DNA from 2 places in the Lysinibacillus louembei genome. Region 2 is predicted to be linked to the other one. Evidence: a T-box and tRNA genes for the amino acid it is inferred to sense, from the RefSeq annotation. Region 2 holds a T-box; the other holds one or more tRNA genes.
What was found. A T-box is a leader RNA that pairs with one kind of tRNA and senses whether it is charged. The one in region 2 lies ahead of alaS (alanine--tRNA ligase), so its partner is inferred to be a tRNA-Ala.

Region 1 (10,204 bases), 1.2 Mb from region 2:
GTCATAAAAATTACCTCCAATTTTATGTTTATTATACATTAATCACGTACATTTTTTACTGTCGCTTGTGCACCTGCGAAAATTGCCACAATGACAACCGCTAAAACCCAAAATGCTACGCTGTTTTTACCTTCGAATAGTTGCTGGAAAAATAATGCACCGAAAGCGCCTCCAATAATTGGACCAACTACTGGAACCCATGCATATGACCAACCTGAATCACGCTTACCTGGAATTGGTAAGAAAAAGTGTGCAATACGCGGGCCTAAATCACGTGCTGGATTAATTGCATATCCAGTTGGACCACCAAGTGCCATACCAATAACAACGATTAACATACCGACTAAAAATGGATTTAAACCATCTGTAATCGTATTTGTACCTAATGCTAAAATACCTAAAACAAGAATAAATGTACCGATGATTTCTGAAATCAAATTTGATAACGGATGTTTAATTGCTGGCATTGTCGAGAATACAGCCAGTTTAGCATCCGCATCCTCTGTACCTTTCCAATGCGGTAAATACATGAAGTACACTAATGTTGCCCCTAACATAGCGCCTAGCATTTGTGCCACGATGTAAAGAGGCACATCTGCCCATGGGAAATCTCCAATTGTTGCTAATGCAATCGTTAATGCTGGATTTAAGTGCGCTCCGCTAATTCCTCCTACTGCATAAGCAGCCATTGCAACCGCTAAGCCCCATGCAAATGTGATAACAACCCAGCCGCCGCCATTTCCTTTCGATTTGTACAATAATGCCCCTGCCACAACGCCTCCACCAAACAAAATAAGAATCATCGTGCCAATCAGCTCTGCCGTAAATGTAGACATTTTTTATCCCCCTTTAGTAAATGTGTATTAAGCGAGGACGCAAAAAAGACCCACATTTAAACAGCCTGCAAAAATTTTGCAGATGAATAAATGTGGGTCCCTTTTCCTAACCACGCTTTTATGAACTTGTATTCATTCTAATAGATAAATAAATGATAGTCAACTCATTTTTTTGAAATTTTCCCATAATTTTTTATCAGACGTTGTAATGGCAATTGCCCCTGCTGAAATTGCTTGCTCAATATGCTCTGTAGAGCGTATTAAACCACCAGTAATGACAGGTGTTTGCGTGCGCTCATAAATTTCCGCAATCATGGATGGAATAATGCCTGGTAATAGCTCAATATAATCAGGCTTCGCTGTCTCAATCATCGTATAGCTTTTCTCTAACGCAATCGTATCAATTAAAAAGACTCGTTGAATAGCAATAATGCCTCGCGATTTTGCCTTAATCAACACATTGGAGCGCGTTGAAATAATGCCTGCTGGCCGAATATCATTACATAGAAAATCTGCAGCAAAATTGTCCGTTTTCAAGCCATGAATTAAATCTGCATGAATAATTAACTTCTTCCCAAAGCGCTCTGCCTCGCGTTTCAAAGATAATAACAAGCTTATATGTACCTCTAGCAATACGACATACTCAAAGGAGCTATTCATTATTTCATCAAATTGCTTGACAGTGCGCGCTGCAGGAATAATTTTTTGTCCATTAAAATACATGCCATTCCCCCTTATAAAATAGGTTGCCTGAACGATTCAGGCAACCTACGCTACATTACTTAGCTGTTGTTGCTCTTGTTATTTCTTGCTCTAGCTGTTCTTCATACTGTTGACGCTGTTCTGCTGTCCAGCTAAGCATTTTTGCCATTTCGTTTAAAATTTCTGTTTTATATTGTTGTACAAGCGCAATATTAAAGAACATATAGCCTGTACGGCGAATCATAAAGTCATTTGGGTGTGTCACTAGCTCATGCTCGATACTATAGCGAAGCTGTGCATACAGCCAAGCTGGTAATGCCGTATCATTGTCTTGCATATAAGCAAATACTGTATCTACATTGCTGCCATAGTGCTGTGCCATATATGCAGATTGCTGCTCTGTTAAACCAAGCTCAATACCTTTTTTTGTTTGCTTATATAAAAATGCCTTCAAATTGCGCGAGCCACCAATTTCTCCACCTGAAATGGCAATGTTTTTTGTGCTGCATGGTGCTATTGATTTATTTAATTTTGGCGCTAGCTCTTTGACAACCATATCAAGCACCGTTTCTGCCATTTTGCGATAGCCTGTTAACTTCCCCCCAGCTATTGTTACAAGCCCTGATGCCGATGTCCACACTTCATCTTTGCGCGAAATTTCCGATGGGTTTTTACCATCCTCGTGAATTAGTGGACGCACACCAGCCCAGCTTGATTCAATATCAGCATCTGTCACTTGCACTTTCGGAAACATATAATGAATAGCCTCCATTAAATAATCGCGGTCACTTTGCTCAATATCCATGCTACGTGGATCACCTTTATAAAATGTGTCCGTCGTACCTACATATGTTTTGCCATCTCGTGGAATTGCAAATACCATACGACCATCTGGCGTGTCAAAATACACCGCCTGACGCAGCGGGAATTTTGATTCGTCAAAAACAATATGCACACCTTTAGACAAAATTAAATGCTTGCCTTGCTGTGCCCCCTCTATTTTTCGCACTTCATCAACCCAAGGGCCTGCTGCATTAATAACCGTTTTAGCACGGATCGTAAAGCTTTCATCACCAATTACATCCTGTGCAACAATGCCATTTATTTTTTGATTGTCATCATAAATAAATTGCTGTGCCTTTGTATAATTTAATAAAGTTGCGCCTTTAGCAATTGCTGCTTTTGCAACTTCAATCGTTAGGCGAGCATCATCTGTCCGATATTCTACATAAACGCCGCCACCAAGCAGCCCTTGCGTTTTTACTAATGGTTCCTTGCTTCTAGTTTGAATCGCATTTAACATAGAACGGCGTTCAGAACGCTTCACACCAGCTAAAAAATCATAGACGCGTAAGCCAACATTCGTTGAAAATTTACCAAATGTCCCGCCTTTATGAAACGGCAATAGCATCCAAACAGGCGTTGTTACATGTGGGCCATTTTCATAAACAATTGCGCGCTCCTTCCCTAATTCGGCAACCTCTTTCACTTCAAACTGCTTTAAATAACGCAACCCTCCATGCACCAATTTTGTTGAACGACTTGAAGTCCCTGCCGCAAAATCCTGCATTTCTACTAAAGCAACAGACAAGCCACGTGCACTTGCATCTAAAGCAACACCACAGCCTGTAATCCCACCACCAATAACTAATACATCATATTCCTGACCTTGCAATTCTTCAATAATTTGTTGACGTTGTAATGCTGAAGCTGAACTCATTGCGTTTTCCTCCTTCATATACGAAAAAAGAGACTATTAAAAGCATATATACTTAATGCATATATGTTCTTAACGGTCTCTCAATCGCTCATACCAATTATTAACTTATCATTATTTTAACTTGCCTTTTTAAAAAAGGCAAGTTAAAACATTTTAGGTGCCAGGCACACACACAATTTCCACACAATTCAACAGCATTATTTCGTCGCATAGGCTACGATACAATCATGTAAATACTGTGAAGCGCCAGCTGTCACGCGCTCATCATAGTATGCCGTAAAACGCTCATCTGCCACATACATTGCTGCTAACCCTGCGTGTGCTTCCTTCGAGTAATCCTTCCAAGAAAACATTAACCAACGCTTGTGCAATTCAGCAACCTCCTGACCTAATTCAGATGCTGGGTTTCCATCTGCCATTGCCTCACGTAAGCGCTCAAATAGGCTTTGCTCTAGCTGCCCCATTTCTTCAAATTGCTGCTCCGTCATATTCAACCACTTCTTATTGGAAGCCTCAACCGTTTCGTTGCCGTAGCGTTGACGAATTTCCTCGCCAAATTTCTCTTCATTTTGCTGTAGCATTTTTTCTTTAAAGCCTTTGAATTTTTCTTCGTTTGACATATTTTTTCCCTCCTGTAATGCTTCAATTGTTTGATCCACCGTTTGTAGCAATTGCTGAATCATTGCGTTTTTCTCTAGCAATTGCTGACGATGACATTCTAATGCATCCATCACATTAAAATTCGGTGCATGAATGATGTCTTTAATTTGCTCCAACTTCATATCTAGTGCCCGATAAAACAAAATTTGCTGCAATAAGTCAATCTCCTTCTGCGAATAAATTCGATAGCCGGCATCATTTTTCATCGCAGGAGACAGCAGCCCAATTTCATCGTAATAGCGCAACGTACGTGTGCTTACACCCGATAGCTTTGCCAGTTCATTAATTTTCATCTGTTCATCACCTCTATGCTTACTATAAATGTTGACGTAGCGTCAAGGTCAACAGTTTTGTATAATTATTTTTAACAGGAGGAGAAAATAATGAATCAACTACAAATCGCTCTACAACTTCGCAAAGACAACAAGCTTACCGAATCAAATAAATTGTTCGTGCAGCTAGCGGCACAGCACCCTGATGATGCTTATTTACAATATCAATGCGCTTGGAGCTTTGACGTTCTTGGTGAGGAGACACAGGCTGTTCCATACTATGAAAAGGCTATTCAAGGCGAATTAAATGCCGAAGACATGGCAAATGCCTATTTAGGACTTGGCAGCACATTTAGAACGCTTGGCAAATATCAACAATCACAAGAAACGCTAAGTAAAGCAATTGCATTATTCCCAGAAAATCAAGCACTTCAAGTGTTTTATGCGATGACATTATACAACTTGAATGAGCATTCAAACGCAATGGAGCTATTGTTAAACTGTATTGCTAACAGCTCTATGGATATTAACATTCAAAAATACAAAAGAGCTATTCAATTTTATGCAGAGAAATTAGATGAAACATGGTAATAGTACTTTTAACCTTTCTCTATAAAAATATTCCGATTTACAGACTTTCCTATTATTATAAAATAAAGGAGGTGAAAATAGTTTGAAGTACAAGCAACTTGAAGCTATTATGAGGAGGGTTGCTAGTCAATGTCCTGACTATCATTATTTTATAGAACAGCATGCCTTAGCTGCTGCTGGTATTGCAGGTGAGAATGAGGTTTTTTATTTTTTGCAAGAGCTGGCTATGCCTCATCAGATTTTGCGTAATTTTTGTTTAATTGATTTTGCAGCACATAAACATGAAATGGATTTTCTCATTATTTTTTCATCTTTCATTCTTTGTTTGGAGGTGAAAAACATAGCAGGGCAATTAAATTTTGATGTTGAGGCATCACAATTGCTACGAACTCGTGCTGATGGCGTTATCGAACGCTTTCCAAACCCTGTTGCCCAACTAACACGTCATATCCGTTTTCTGTCTTCTCTTTTTCCCCATATTCCTATTGTTGGTGCAGTAGTCATTGCAAACCGCCGCGCAATTATCGGTAGCCGACGAAATACACATATCCCCATCTTTCATGCAGATTACCTTCATAGCTTTATTGAGAGTAGCCTAAAGCAATATACTAAGCCCGTCCTCCAAATCAACACTTTTTATGAACAACTTCTAGCAAGGCAAGCCCCTGTAATAAAATCATTTTCGTTCACATTAGCAGATTTAAAAAAAGGTGTATTTTGTGAAAAATGTAGTTCTAAAATGCATTTTGTGCAAGATCGATTCATTTGCTCAAACTGTCACCATCAAGATAAATTTGCTCATTTTCAAGCATTAGCTGATTTTCGCTTATTAGTAGATTCGAAAATTACAAATCAGAAGTTTCGTACACTTTGTGAGATTTCCTCGAGATATGCAGCAAAGCGTTTGTTAAAATATTTACCTATAATCAAGCAAGGCAGAACTACTTATTACGAGATTCCTGAGCAAATTGTTACAATCGCCCCTCATTCGCCCAATTAGCTAGAAAATTCGCCCGATTCCACAGTCAATTCGCCCGCAAACAGTCTACATTCGCCCATTTTTGTTTTGGTCATTTCTCTTCTTTCTACACAATAAAAAAGCAGTACACGTCTCGAAGACATGCACTGCTTTTTGAATGACCCGTACGGGATTCGAACCCGTGTTACCGCCGTGAAAGGGCGGTGTCTTAACCACTTGACCAACGGGCCAGCTTTGCTGGCGGAGAAGGAGGGATTTGAACCCTCGCGCCGGTCACCCGACCTACGCCCTTAGCAGGGGCGCCTCTTCGGCCTCTTGAGTACTTCCCCATATGGCTCCGAAGGCAGGGCTCGAACCTGCGACCAACCGGTTAACAGCCGGTTGCTCTACCACTGAGCTACTTCGGAATAATCTTTTGGTGGGCCTAAATGGACTCGAACCATCGACCTCACGCTTATCAGGCGTGCGCTCTAACCAGCTGAGCTATAGGCCCTTATTGGAGCGGGTGATCGGAATCGAACCGACGACATCAGCTTGGAAGGCTGAGGTTTTACCATTAAACTACACCCGCACATACATGGTGGGTCAGGACGGAATCGAACCGCCGACACTTAGAGCTTCAATCTAATGCTCTACCAACTGAGCTACTGACCCATGTTTTTTTAAAATGGCGGTCCCGACCGGGATCGAACCGGCGATCTCCTGCGTGACAGGCAGGCATGTTAACCGCTACACCACGGGACCTTTTGGTTGCGGGGACAGGATTTGAACCTGTGACCTTCGGGTTATGAGCCCGACGAGCTACCGAACTGCTCCACCCCGCGATAATTATTATGTTGTTCACCATTTTTTCTTGGAAAAGATGGCGGAGGAAGAGGGATTCGAACCCCCGCGCGGTGTAACCCGCCTGTCGGTTTTCAAGACCGATCCCTTCAGCCGGACTTGGGTATTCCTCCGTTATAAAAGTGAAAAATGGTGGACCTTACAGGACTCGAACCTGTGACCGGACGGTTATGAGCCGTCTGCTCTAACCAACTGAGCTAAAGGTCCTTTAAGATGGCGGCGGAGGGGATCGAACCCCCGACCTTACGGGTATGAACCGTACGCTCTAGCCAGCTGAGCTACGCCGCCAGGATCTTTACTTATGGTTGGTGGAGCCTAGCGGGATCGAACCGCTGACCTCCTGCGTGCAAGGCAGGCGCTCTCCCAGCTGAGCTAAGGCCCCATAAGTTTCTTTCAGTTGGTGTTACATGGTCGGGAAGACAGGATTCGAACCTGCGACCCCTTGGTCCCAAACCAAGTGCTCTACCAAGCTGAGCTACTTCCCGTATAACTAATGGCGCGCCCGACAGGAGTCGAACCCATAACCTTCTGATCCGTAGTCAGACGCTCTATCCAATTGAGCTACGGGCGCTTTTTAAAATGGTGCCGAGGGCCGGAATCGAACCGGCACGGTAGTCACCTACCGCAGGATTTTAAGTCCTGTGCGTCTGCCAGTTCCGCCACCCCGGCACATGTTGGAGCGGAAGACGAGGTTCGAACTCGCGACCCCCACCTTGGCAAGGTGGTGTTCTACCACTGAACTACTTCCGCATGTGCTAAAGAATTTTTATTCTGACAGTTTATGAAATTATTTGGTGCGGGTGAAGGGAGTCGAACCCCCACGCCTTACGGCGCTAGATCCTAAGTCTAGTGCGTCTGCCAATTCCGCCACACCCGCTTTTATTTAGGTCTTAAATGGTGAGCCATGAAGGACTCGAACCTTCGACCCTCTGATTAAAAGTCAGATGCTCTACCGACTGAGCTAATGGCTCAAAATGGTGCCGGCGATAGGAGTCGAACCCACGACCTACTGATTACAAGTCAGTTGCTCTACCAACTGAGCTACACCGGCATTTTGATTGGTGGAGGATGACGGGTTCGAACCGCCGACCCCCTGCTTGTAAGGCAGGTGCTCTCCCAGCTGAGCTAATCCTCCGTATGTAAAGCCTAGCAACGTCCTACTCTCACAGGGGGAAACCCCCAACTACCATCGGCGCTAAAGAGCTTAACTTCCGTGTTCGGTATGGGAACGGGTGTGACTCTTTGCCATCATTACTAGACTCTTTTCTCTCTCAAAACGTTACCCGTTCTTCAAGACAAGAATTAGTATATAACGTTATTTCACATTATGCAATACTTTTTTAAAAAAAAATATTATTTTTTAAAATTGCTAAAATACAATGCTCTGTTGCTCATTATAGCAAGTGCTTTTCTAAAAGAAAATAGCTTATTTTTATCTTACTAACACTTATATTTTAATATCCACTGCCGTTTCATTTTGAAGCTCAGAACTTGCATGATGAGATGACCGCGCATTATTCTCTTCCTCCCCTGATAATTGCTTATGTTCCTTGGGATTCTCTTTTGTAATTTTCATCAATAAAGCTTTCCCATAAAGCGACGGGTCATGCTTCACCAAATATTGATGGTCTTTTCCAGGTACTTTATCTCCAACCATAATACGCCCTGCAATCTTTAAGCAAGTTAATTGAATTTTTAATGCTTCTTGCTCTGCTTCCATTCGCTTTTTGGCAGCCTCAGCTTCCCTTTTAAGTTGCTCTGTCATCTTTTGTTGCTTTTTTAATTCGCGCTCCAATTCCTGCTTTTTCTTTAACAGCTCCTCTTCTTTTGTTATTACAGCATTATCCATAGCAAAGTTTACAGTTTGCGACCCTTTGATGTGCACCGATTTCTCCTCCTTTCTGTAGAAAGCTCCTATTTTATTATTCGGCACAAAATGCAAAAATTAAAGATTCACTCAATTGCCAAAAGCGTTTGACTCAACTTTTGTAAATCTTCAATAGATGTGTCTTCTCCAAAAGAAATTCTAAAAAATTGACGCGCAGCTGCCACCGAGTAACCCATAGATAAAATAGCTTTCGTGCCTGAATCACTATGAATATCGCAGGCGCTCCCTGTGGATATGCCAATCCCCGCTTCATTAAGCTTCAATAACACATATTGCCCTTCAACCTTGTCCATTATGACACCACAAATATTGGGCAATTGATTTTTTGTTTCAATTAATTTACAGCTTTTTGGTAAAGTCTCTTTTAAGTATTGACGCAAGGTTTCATAATGACTTCTTTTGTAATGATATTCCTCTACTGCTGTAGCAAAAGCCACAATTGCAGGTGTATCTAATGTGCCTCCACGCAATCCTTTTTCATGCGTAACACCTGGCACTAATGATGGTACTTGTAACTTCGGGTTAATATAAACAGCTCCACAGCCTTTAGGTCCCCCAATTTTATGTGCCGATACAGTAATCGCATCTACTTGGGCTTGTAACGGCAATTTGCAAAATGATTGGACACAATCCACATGGATGAATACGTTATTTTCTTCTGCAATGCGTGCGATTTCTTCAATTGGCTGAATCGCACCTATTTCCGAGTTGACATGCTGAATTGTGATAACAGCAGTTTCCTCACAAATAGCAGCACGTAACTGTTTGATATCAATACAACCATCTTGCTGTAAAGCTAGCTTTGTAATTTGATAGCCCATTTTTTCTAATGTATTTAATGCCGCATGAACAGATGTATGCTCGGCTTGTGATGAAATAATATGCTTGCCCTTCTTTGAGGCAAGGGCTAATGACAAAATAGCCAATATATTGCCTTCCGTTCCGCTGCCGGTAAAAATAATCCCATCTTTATTTCTATCAAGTGCTTGTGCAATCACATTTCTTGCTTGTTCAACGAAATATTGGGCTTGCCCCCCTGCATCATGCAAGCTTGAGCTGTTGCCGTAATATCTTTTCGCCACCTCACAATATGCGGCAATTGCCTTTTCTGTCATTGGTGTTGTTGCTGCGTAATCTAAATAAATCATCTTTTTCTCCCTTTCTAATTTTCAGTCTTGTTTTCTCTTTTATTTTATGTAAAGATATGTGTCAAGACAACTGTAAGGAAGGTATTATTATGTGCAAAACAGATGTTCTTATAATCGGCAGTGGCATTGCTGCACTTCAAGCTGCTCGCATATTAGGGCAACATTTTCATGTACAGCTTGTCACAAAGTCTTCTGTAGTAACAAGTAGCTCCTATAGGGCACAGGGAGGCATTGCGGCTGTTACAACACAAATAGACGATATTAATTATCATATTCACGACACAATGCTCGCTGGTGAATATCATCACACATCGAATGTTGAAACATTAATAAAAGATGGCGCACAGCTCATTGACACACTTTTACAGCAAGGGCTTCCTGTTGACCGCTATGCAAATGGTGAGCCTATCCTCGGTTTAGAAGGTGCACATAGCCATCACCGTATTTTACACGCTGGCGGAGATCAGACAGGTAAGTATTTTATTCATTATTTACTAGAACGACTGCCGGTTACTGTGACAATCAATGATTATGAAATGGTGTATGAACTATTATTCAATAAAAA
Region 2 (10,204 bases):
GATTGTTTCTGCACTCCAATGTAATGGAATCGTAATACCAAACTCTCTTACTGCCATAACGACTGCTGGGTCACCAAATAATAAAGCATCAACACCGATACGCTGCATTTCTTGCACGTAAGCCTCTAATGCTTCAATACGGTCATTATGGAAAAGTGCATTCACTGCTACATAGACCTTTTTACCCGCTGCATGAATTAAATTTGTCGCTTCCTCTACTTGCGCTACTGTAAATTCACCAGCTAGGCGCAAGCCAAATTGTTGCTCCCCAATAACAAAAGCATCTGCGCCTGCTTCGATTAATGCTTTGACATGCTTGGTAGATTGGGGCGTTACTAATAACTCAGGTTTCTTCACCTTTCTCACCTCTTTAAGCAAATTAATAAACCATCACCAATTGGGAAAAACGCACTCGTATAATCTGGGTGCTGTAGTATCCAATTCGTAAATGTGTGTAAATTGCGAATCATCGTCCGCTTTCTTCTAGGTACTTCCTTCATCTCTAAGTCGGACAAGCCGTGCATATACATATTGTCAATGTACAACACACCACCTGATGGTACAAGTGGTGAATATTTTTCAAAAAACTTTTGATATTGCCCTTTTGCCGCATCAATAAAGACAGCATCAATTGTTGATGGCAAAGACGCAACGTCAACTTCTAACGCATCGCCTTCAATAACTTGAATGCGCTCCGCCACTTCCGAACGTTCAATAAATTTGCGCGCATGTTGTACACGTTCAGCATCGCGCTCGATCGTGACAATTTCACAGTTCGGTAAAGCCATCGCCATGCGCATCGCTGAATAACCTATCGCCGTGCCAATCTCTAAAATTTTCGCTGGATTTTGAATGCGTAACAATTGATTCAATGCATCAATACCAACTAACTGCATAATTGGTACGTGATGTTCCTGTGCAAACCTCTCCATCTCCTGTAGCAACGCATTGCGAGGCTGAATAAAGGATGCGATATACGTATCTGATAATTCCATTGTGTAAAACTCCTTTTTACAAAAAGAAAAAGCGAAACGATGATGTTTACGCCTGTCGCCTATCATGTAAGGAGGACTGTCTAGAAATGTAGGCTTAGCCTATTTTTCTGGACAGCCCTATATTTTATATTTGCTTTAAAAACCACCATCTATAATAGCACGAATTTCGACAGAATGCGAATAATGTTTTTAGCGTAAATATTGTTCGATATTCGCTAAATGCTCATCATACGTTTTCGCAAAGTGGTTTGTACCCTCTTTATCTGCTAAGAAATATAAATAATCCGTTTGCGAAGGATTTAATGCGGCTTCAATTGATACTTTCCCTGCCCCAGCAATCGGACCTGGTGGCAGTCCCGTATTTTTATACGTATTGTATGGGTTGTCCACTTCTAAATCCTCATATAATACGCGATCTTTATGTGAGCCAAGTGAATACAGCACAGTTGGGTCTGTTTGCAATGGCATATCAATCGATAAACGATTGTAAAATACGCTCGCAATCGTTTCACGGTCTGTTTGTGCCGTTGCCTCTTCCTCAAGCAATGAGGCAAATGTCAGCAGCTCATGGGCCGTCATTTCCTTTTCATCTATTATTGAGCGATACTCTGTTACGATATCGTTCGTTGCACTTAACATTGTTTCAATAATAGCTGTTAATGACGGATTCTCCTCATAAAATGGATATGTTGCAGGATATAAATAGCCTTCTAATGCATAGCGAATGTTTTCATTATAGATTTCTTCTGTTAATAAATTCGGATACTGCCCCATTAAGCCTTCAATATATGTAGCATCGGTTACTTTATCCATAAATTGCTGTGCTGTAAAATTCGTATTTTTTTCTATAATTGCTGCGATTTGCTCTAATGTTAAGCCCTCTGGCACCGTCATTGTGAAAACAGGCTCACGGTACACTTTTCCTGTTTTTAAGCTTTCAATAATTTCATCTAGCGTCATCGCCTTCGTTAGCTTGTAATTCCCAGCTTGGAATTGCGATTCATTTTTAAATTTCGCATAGTATTTAAAAATTTGCGCATTTTTCACGACGCCATTTTTCTCTAAAATTTTTGAAATTAATGTGACACCAGACCCCATCGGCACCTCAATCGCAATTTCATCCGTTGCATTTGGATCTACTGGCTTAAGTGCAGAGCTTACATATTTATAACCAGAGTAACCGCCTATTCCTATAACAATGAGTGCAATCAGCACAATGACACTGACAATACGGCGCACAATTTTCACTTCTTTTTTCTTACGTTTCATGTTATCAAACATTTGTTGCTTTTTTGATTCGTTTTCCACGAGGTAGCCCCCTTATTCCACATTAACAGGCAGTCCCGATAGAAAAGCCTATTATTTCTCTTTCATATCATACAAGATAATGCAAGGAGTGACAAATGAAAAAGGAAAACGCTACTCAGCAAAAGTACCGAGTAGCGTTTGTATAATGTGTAAAATAATCTTTATTCTGCAACCTCAGCTAATGAAGCAAGCACTTTTTCAACCATCGCCCACTCTGCCTCTGTTTCAATCGGCAATAGCTCCGATACTTCACCATTTTCACCTGCAATATAAGCAGAGGCGAATACTTCTGAAGGCTCCTCACCTTCTTCATCTATCGCGTAAAATAAATAAGATTTTCCTTCAACATCAAAGCGGTGCAAAATGTGGCAATAAATATCTTCGCCATCTTCGTTTGTTAATGTCATATAGTTTGTTTGGTCATCAGAAAATTCATCAACAAGCGTATTCAACACTTCCTGTACCATTTCCCATTCTGTCTCTGTTTCAAGCGGTGCAAAATCGCTTACTTCACCGTTATCATCTAGTTCACAGCGCAATGCTGAAATTTCAGCATTTTCTTCACCTTCGATTGTGTAAAGAACATAGGAATGCTCCTCTGCATCGAATGTGAAGATGACACGACATACTACTTCCTCGCCCGCTTCATTTAACAGCTTAAAAAATTGTTCATCCATTATGAATTCCTCCTTTGTTTTGTCAAAAGGAAAGCAGAGTTGGCATTGCTGCCTCCCCTGCCTTATTTATCCTATTCTTCGCCGTCAAGCTCATCTTCTAATGCATTTAATACGTCTTCGATTAAATCCCATTCTGCTTCTGTTTCGATTGGCTCTAATTCGCCATCTTCACCGTTTTCAGAAGGTGTAAATGATGAAGCGAAAATTTCTACTTGCCCATCCTCATCCTCTTCTGCACCTACTAAAGCATATAAAACGTATGATTTACCGAATTCTTCTGAATCAAAAGTGTGTAATACCTCACAAAGTTGCTCGTTACCGCTCTCATCAATAATTGTAATATGGCGTTGTTCTTGTTCCACTCTGGTCACCTCTTCATGTTATTTAGGCATTGCCTATTCATTATACAAAATGAACGGGGCTGCCGAAAAGGAAAAGCCTTTTCAGTTACCCCATTTGTGTGTCAAAAATTAAGTAGCTGTCTCGAAATTAAGAAATATCCCAAACAACAGGAAATTCAATCTGCTCTCATTTATATTTTAAAAATGAAAGTAGCCGCTCAGATACTTAGCCAACTCTTCAAAGAACAGCTTCGCTTTTTTGAACGATGAATTCTTTTCTCTAAAAAGCGAATCATCATGTCTGCAAAGTGGTGCGCTAGACCACTTTTTAGGCAAGCCCTTAATTTTTACTATCTAAGTATCCTTGCAAAATCATCACAGCTGCCATTTTGTCAATGACTTGCTTACGCTTTTTACGGCTGACATCCGCCTCGATTAACATACGCTCCGCAGCCATTGTCGTTAATCGTTCGTCCCATAGTGTCACAGGCAGTCCAAACGTTTCCTCTAAGAGAGCTTTATATCGCTCACTCGCCTCACCGCGAGGACCAACAGTATTGTTCATGTTTTTCGGATAGCCAACAACAAACGCTGTTACAGCATATTCCTTTACAAGCTCCTTGATGCGCTCAATTCCAAATTGTTCTTGTGCCTCATCAATTTTCACTGTTTCAATCCCCTGTGCCGTCCAGCCAAGCGCATCGCTAATTGCGACGCCGACCGTTTTCGTGCCGACGTCTAATCCCATAATTCTCATTTTGTCGCCTCGTTATTCTTTCGAATGTAAAATTTCACGAGTTCCTCTAAAATTTCGTCTCGCTCAAGTTTACGGATTAAATTTCGCGCGTCCTGGTGGCGAGGGATGTATGCCGGATCACCAGATAACAAATAACCAACGATTTGATTCGTTGGATTATAGCCCTTTTCCTCTAATGATGCGTATACTGTTAACATCACTTGCTTTACTTCTTGTTCCATTGATTCTTCTGGAAAATTAAATTTCATTGTTTGATCAAACGAACTCAAGACCAGCACCTCGCTTTCAGAAAGTCGGAGATGAAACTTCCTCATCTCCGCTTTTCCTTATTATACTTGATTATTAATATAAGTTAAATGCCTTTTACATAATCATACACAGAATTTAGCGCTTGTTCAAGTTTTGTGCCGTCTTTCGCACCAGCCATCGCCATATCTGGACGACCGCCACCTTTACCGCCACAAGCTTCTGCAACCATTTTAACAATATTTCCAGCATGGTAGCTTCCACCAACTAAATCTTTTGTTACACCTGCGCAAAGCATCACTTTATCACCATCAACAGCACCTAATACGATGACTGCATTGACCATTTTCTCTTTTAAATCATCCATCATTTGACGCAGCTGATTGTTGTCTTTCGCATCAACCTTTGTTGCTAACACTGTCACATCACCAATTTTTTGTGCCGCATCTAAAATTGCACCCGCTTGTGCATTAGCGATTTTTTGTGATAATGATTCGTTTTCGCGCTGCAATTCTTTGTAGTCTGCCTGTAAGCCTGTGATACGTGCTACTAAATCTTTCGGATTTGCTTTAAATTGCGCCGCAGCCTCTATTAAAATTGCTTCCTCTTCCTTCGCAGCTAAATATGCACCTTTACCTGTTACCGCTTCAATACGTCGCGTACCTGCACCAATACCGCCCTCAGATACAATTTTGAAGAAGCCAATTTCAGATGTGCGTGTCACATGAATACCACCACATAGCTCGATTGAATAATTACCTACAGAAACAACACGCACTACATCGCCATACTTCTCACCAAATAGTGCCATTGCGCCCATTGCCTTCGCTTCATCAATCGGCATTTCAGCAATAACAACTTCAATATCTTCCCAAATTTTTTCGTTCACTGCACGTTCAATTTGTGCGAGCTCTTCCTTCGTCACTTGACCAAAATGAGAGAAATCGAAGCGTAAACGATCTGGTCCAACATATGAGCCTGCTTGGTTGACGTGGTCACCTAGAATATCTTTTAATGCACGTTGCATAATATGTGTTGCTGTATGGTTTTTTATAATTAGCTTGCGCTCTTCACGGTCAACTGTTGCTTTTACTGCATCATTTACATGCAATTCGCCTGATTCAATAACCACTGTGTGTAATGGTTGACCATTTGGTGCTTTTTGCACATCTTTCACAAACGCTGTGAAGTTGTCGTTTGAAATATAGCCATGGTCAGCAATTTGACCACCCATTTCCGCATAAAACGGTGTTTCTGCAAGCAATACTAACGCTTCCTGCCCTTCTGAAGCAACCTCAGCCGTTTGCCCCTCGATAACAAGTGCTGTCACCTTTGTTTCAGCCGTTAATGTGTCAAAGCCTACGAAGGTGCTAGGCTCCTTTAAGTTCGCTAACACTTCGCTTTGCACTTGCATTGAATCAACATCTTGACGAGCTGCACGTGCGCGCTCACGTTGCTCCTCCATTGCCACTTCAAAGCCTTCGTGGTCAACTGTCATGCCTACCTCTTCCGCATATTCCTCTGTTAATTCAATTGGGAAACCGTACGTATCATATAGACGGAATGCATCAGCACCTGGAATAAATGTTTCGCCTGCTGCTTTTTGCGCTGCAACAACTTCATTGAAAATCGATAAACCGCCATCCAACGTTTCATGGAAGCGCACTTCTTCATTTTTAATCACACGCTGGATAAACTCTTGTTTCTCTGTTACTTCTGGGTAGAAATCTTGCATAATTGCTCCAACTGTTGGTACTAGCTCAAACATAAACGGCTTTTCAATGCCGATTTGCTTCGCATAGCGTACAGCACGACGTAATAAGCGGCGCAATACATAGCCACGCCCTTCGTTTGATGGTAATGCGCCATCTCCAATCGCAAATGCCACTGTACGAATATGGTCTGCAATCACTTTAAATGGTGTATTAACATCTTCCTGTGAGCCGAAAATTTCTGCTAAATCTACTTCATTTGGACGTTTATAACGACGGTTCGCAAATTCCTCGATTTTTTCAATAATTGGCATAAATAAGTCCGTATCAAAGTTTGTTGGCACATTTTGCACAACTGAAACGATACGCTCTAAGCCCATTCCTGTATCAATATTCTGCTTTGGCAGCGGTGTATACGTATGGTCTGGATTATGGTTAAACTGTGAAAATACAAGGTTCCAAATTTCTAAATAGCGCTCATTTTCACCACCTGGGTACATTTCCTCCTCTGGTGTATTAACACCGTATGCCTCTCCACGGTCATAGAAAATTTCCGAGTTTGGACCAGATGGACCTTCACCGATATCCCAGAAATTGCCCTCTAAACGAATAATACGCTCCTCTGGAATGCCAATTTCATTCAACCAAACATTGTATGCTTCCTCGTCCTCTGGGTGCACTGTAATGGATAGTAGCTCTGGGTCAAAGCCCATCCATTTTTTATCCGTTAAAAACTCCCATGCATAATGAATCGCTTCTTTTTTAAAGTAATCGCCAATAGAGAAGTTGCCTAGCATTTCGAAAAATGTATGATGACGCGCTGTTTTCCCTACATTTTCAATATCATTTGTACGTATTGATTTTTGCGCGTTTGTAATGCGCGGATTTTTTGGAATAATACGGCCATCAAAATATGGCTTTAATGTTGCCACACCTGAGTTAATCCACAATAAAGTAGGGTCATTAATTGGAACAAGTGGTGCAGATGGCTCATGATGATGCCCTTTTTCCTTGAAAAACTCTAAGTACAGTCGTCGAATATCAGTTGCTTTCATAAATAAAATTCCTCCTATGATGTAAAAAATATTGATGGAAATCGTCTAGCTTTACCTTCCCAAAACAAATAAAAAAAGCCTTCATCCCAAAAAGGGACGAAGACATTGTCTCGCGGTACCACCCTAATTTATAAATTGCCTATGACAACTTATATCTCAAGTGCTTGTAACGTAAGCAAACGGCAAGGATTAGTTGCACTCTGGAGTAGCTGTTCAGCATTAATTTATGGAGATTTTTGCAGCCGAGAAATCTCTTTCTAAACATTTATTAAAGCCTACTTGTTCCATCATCGTTTTCATTTATTATGCCTAAATTATATGCAATTGTTTTTAGGCTGTCAATCTTTAAAATCAAATGGCGACACGCCTTCCATGCCAATCAATGGATGAATATACGGAGCGGTTTCCACATTTAAAACAGATGGCATTGATGTTGCACCCTCTCGTTTCATTTCTGTTACTTCAGTTATTTCTTCTTCATCCATCGGGTTTAAGCGTGCTGTTAAGCTTGTGAAGCGCTGCAAATCATCGGTTTTCATTAAGCCTTGTGCAAGTACATCTGGCTCACCGCACAAAATTAAAAAGCTTTTCGCACGTGTAATGCCTGTGTACAGCAAGTTGCGACGTAGCATTTTTGAATAGCCGCGCACAATCGGCATAATTACCGTTTGAAACTCCGAGCCTTGCGATTTATGAATGGAGCAGCAATAGGCTAGCGTTATTTGGTTCAAATCACCACGCTGATACGTCACTTCAATACCGTCATAGGATACAACGAGTAAGTCTTGCTTTTCCACCGTTTCCTTTGCACGAATAATTGCCACAACCTCGCCCATATCGCCATTAAAAACATTGCTGTCAGGCTGATTCACAAGCTGAAGCACTTTATCACCAATGCGATAAACGGTATCACCAAAGGCAAGCTCCTTACGTGTACCATCATTTGGATTGACGAGCTCTTGAATTTGTTTATTTAATGCGTCAATGCCTGCGGGTCCTTTATACATCGGTGCAAGCACTTGAATATCGCGTATCGCCTGCCCTTTCGCTGTCGCACTTTTAACAATTTGTGTCACGACGTTAGCAATTTGCTCTGTCGATGCTTGAATAAAGGAGCGGTCAGCTGTTTTTTGTGTCAATGTAGGCGGCACTGTACCACGCTTAATTTGATGGGCAACCTCAATAATTGTCGAGCCTTCTGCTTGTCTATAAACGTCTGTCAACTCCACTGTTGGCACTTGCTTTGATGCAAGCAAATCCTTCAACACTTGCCCTGGTCCAACAGGTGGCAGCTGGTCTTGATCACCTACGAAAATCACCTGTACATCCTTTGCTAAGCTTTTTAATAGCTGATGCGCGAGCCATGTATCCACCATCGACATTTCATCAATAATAACAAGCCGACCTGTTATTTCACGCTCTGTTTCTTCCTCTTTTTCCTGCCCAGTAAAGCCTAGTAAACGGTGGATCGTCATTGCAGGCAAGCCCGTTGATTCCGCTAATCGCTTCGCTGCACGTCCTGTCGGTGCAGCTAATATAATCGGAAATGGCTCTTCTTTTTTGGCATATGTTTTCGGATCAAGCGACAAACCATGTAGCTCTGCATATACTTCCACAAGCCCTTTGACAACCGTTGTTTTCCCTGTACCAGGGCCACCTGTTAAAATCATCACTGCATTTTGCAGCGCACATTCAATTGCTGCAACTTGGGATGGCGCATACTGCACCTCATAACGCTCCTCTAGCTCTCCAATTGCCTTTAAAATCTCATCCTTTGAAAAATGCGATTGCTTTTTGTTATTCTCGACAAGCTCTAAAATTTTGGACGCAATACCGACCTCACTAAAATAAAGTGAAGGTAAATACATGCGTGTTTCCTCACCACAAATTTTGTTTTCTTCACGCATTTCAATACAGGCCTGTGAAATCGCATCAAACGGGATTTCCACACGTTGGCTTTGCTCTAGCATCGATTTTACTGTCGGTAATACCTGCTCCGCCTCTAAGTAAACATGCCCATCCGACAATGCTGCAACTGTTAAAACATGAAAAATAGCCGCCTTAATTCGATCAGGGTGATTGCCTGTAATACCGAGCTTTGCACCTAAATCATCCGCACGTCCAAAGCCAATCCCTTCTACTTCTTCAATTAAACGATACGGATTTTCCTTTAATAAGGTAACCGTATCTTCACGATATGTTTGGTAAATTTTCATGCCGAGCTGAGGTCCGAAGCCCCATTCATTTAGTTGAATCATGACGCGCTCTAAGCCTAAATTTTGTTCAATCACTTCCATAATCATCTGCTTTTTTTCTTGCGATAATCGCGGAATCACATCAAGGGCATGCGGATCATCCATAATTTTTTTTAACGCATCAACACCAAGCTTTTCCACAATGGTTTCCGCTGTTTTGCGACCAATTCCTGTAAATAAATCGCTCGATAAATAATGAATGACCCCTTGCTCTGTCGCAGGCACTTCCTTTTCAAACGTATCGATTTGAAATTGCACACCATATTTTGGATGTGTCTTCATATTGCCGGTAAATCGATACAGCTCATCCTCTGTCAATGGTGGAAAATAGCCAACAACAATCATTTCCTTCTCTTCATAGGCTAAATTTGTTTCTTGAATTTTCACACGTATAATTGAATACATATTCGTTGCGTTATGAAAAATAGAAACAATTGGGCGCCCTAGTATAAAGCGCTTTTCCATCTCAAATAAATTTAAGTTTTCCAATACTTTGCGCCCCTCCCTTGCTAGTCAATCTTATACCATTATTTTAGCATATTTTATCGTTTCCTCCTATACGAGGTGTGCGTTTGCTTCTCTCAAATGGTATGATAGATATATATTTCTTTGGAAGGACTGTGATTGCGGTGGAATTTCGACCGTGCATTGATTTACACGATGGAAAAGTAAAACAAATTGTTGGCAGCACGCTTGGCTATGCTGACAAAGAAGTCGTTGAAAATTTTGTTTCAGCACATGATGCTGGCTATTTTGCCGGGCTATTCCAGCAAGACCGCTTAACAGGTGGTCATGTCATTATGCTCGGTAACGGCAATGAGGAAGCAGCACTACAAGCCCTGCAAGCATATCCAAATG

Region 1: it has a tRNA-Ala gene. The T-box ahead of alaS (alanine--tRNA ligase) is inferred to sense a tRNA for this amino acid. The anticodon was not compared.

The regions. Positions count from the first base shown of each region.
Region 1 is NZ_CP137624.1:2,270,307-2,280,510, reverse strand. It holds gene glpK (glycerol kinase GlpK) at 1-5, opposite strand, end outside; gene R6U77_RS11435 (MIP/aquaporin family protein) at 39-836, opposite strand; gene R6U77_RS11430 (glycerol-3-phosphate responsive antiterminator) at 996-1,559, opposite strand; gene R6U77_RS11425 (glycerol-3-phosphate dehydrogenase/oxidase) at 1,615-3,258, opposite strand; gene R6U77_RS11420 (MerR family transcriptional regulator) at 3,456-4,211, opposite strand; gene R6U77_RS11415 (tetratricopeptide repeat protein) at 4,302-4,781, shown strand; gene R6U77_RS11410 (nuclease-related domain-containing protein) at 4,864-5,781, shown strand; tRNA gene R6U77_RS11405 (tRNA-Glu) at 5,919-5,990, opposite strand; tRNA gene R6U77_RS11400 (tRNA-Ser) at 5,999-6,089, opposite strand; tRNA gene R6U77_RS11395 (tRNA-Asn) at 6,093-6,167, opposite strand; tRNA gene R6U77_RS11390 (tRNA-Ile) at 6,177-6,253, opposite strand; tRNA gene R6U77_RS11385 (tRNA-Gly) at 6,258-6,331, opposite strand; tRNA gene R6U77_RS11380 (tRNA-Phe) at 6,339-6,414, opposite strand; tRNA gene R6U77_RS11375 (tRNA-Asp) at 6,429-6,504, opposite strand; tRNA gene R6U77_RS11370 (tRNA-Met) at 6,508-6,584, opposite strand; tRNA gene R6U77_RS11365 (tRNA-Ser) at 6,624-6,716, opposite strand; tRNA gene R6U77_RS11360 (tRNA-Ile) at 6,734-6,810, opposite strand; tRNA gene R6U77_RS11355 (tRNA-Met) at 6,818-6,891, opposite strand; tRNA gene R6U77_RS11350 (tRNA-Ala) at 6,910-6,985, opposite strand; tRNA gene R6U77_RS11345 (tRNA-Pro) at 7,012-7,088, opposite strand; tRNA gene R6U77_RS11340 (tRNA-Arg) at 7,098-7,174, opposite strand; tRNA gene R6U77_RS11335 (tRNA-Leu) at 7,184-7,272, opposite strand; tRNA gene R6U77_RS11330 (tRNA-Gly) at 7,279-7,353, opposite strand; tRNA gene R6U77_RS11325 (tRNA-Leu) at 7,396-7,480, opposite strand; tRNA gene R6U77_RS11320 (tRNA-Lys) at 7,499-7,574, opposite strand; tRNA gene R6U77_RS11315 (tRNA-Thr) at 7,579-7,654, opposite strand; tRNA gene R6U77_RS11310 (tRNA-Val) at 7,663-7,738, opposite strand; rRNA gene rrf (5S ribosomal RNA) at 7,748-7,862, opposite strand; gene R6U77_RS11300 (hypothetical protein) at 8,051-8,488, opposite strand; gene R6U77_RS11295 (cysteine desulfurase family protein) at 8,557-9,639, opposite strand; gene nadB (L-aspartate oxidase) at 9,729-10,204, shown strand, end outside.
Region 2 is NZ_CP137624.1:3,466,783-3,476,986, forward strand. It holds gene R6U77_RS17325 (peptidase U32 family protein) at 1-357, opposite strand, end outside; gene R6U77_RS17330 (O-methyltransferase) at 363-995, opposite strand; gene mltG (endolytic transglycosylase MltG) at 1,185-2,303, opposite strand; gene R6U77_RS17340 (DUF1292 domain-containing protein) at 2,465-2,980, opposite strand; gene R6U77_RS17345 (DUF1292 domain-containing protein) at 3,052-3,342, opposite strand; gene ruvX (Holliday junction resolvase RuvX) at 3,662-4,078, opposite strand; gene R6U77_RS17355 (IreB family regulatory phosphoprotein) at 4,075-4,347, opposite strand; gene alaS (alanine--tRNA ligase) at 4,431-7,091, opposite strand; T-box leader at 7,181-7,391, opposite strand; gene recD2 (SF1B family DNA helicase RecD2) at 7,430-9,811, opposite strand; gene hisA (phosphoribosylformimino-5-aminoimidazole carboxamide ribotide isomerase) at 9,976-10,204, shown strand, end outside.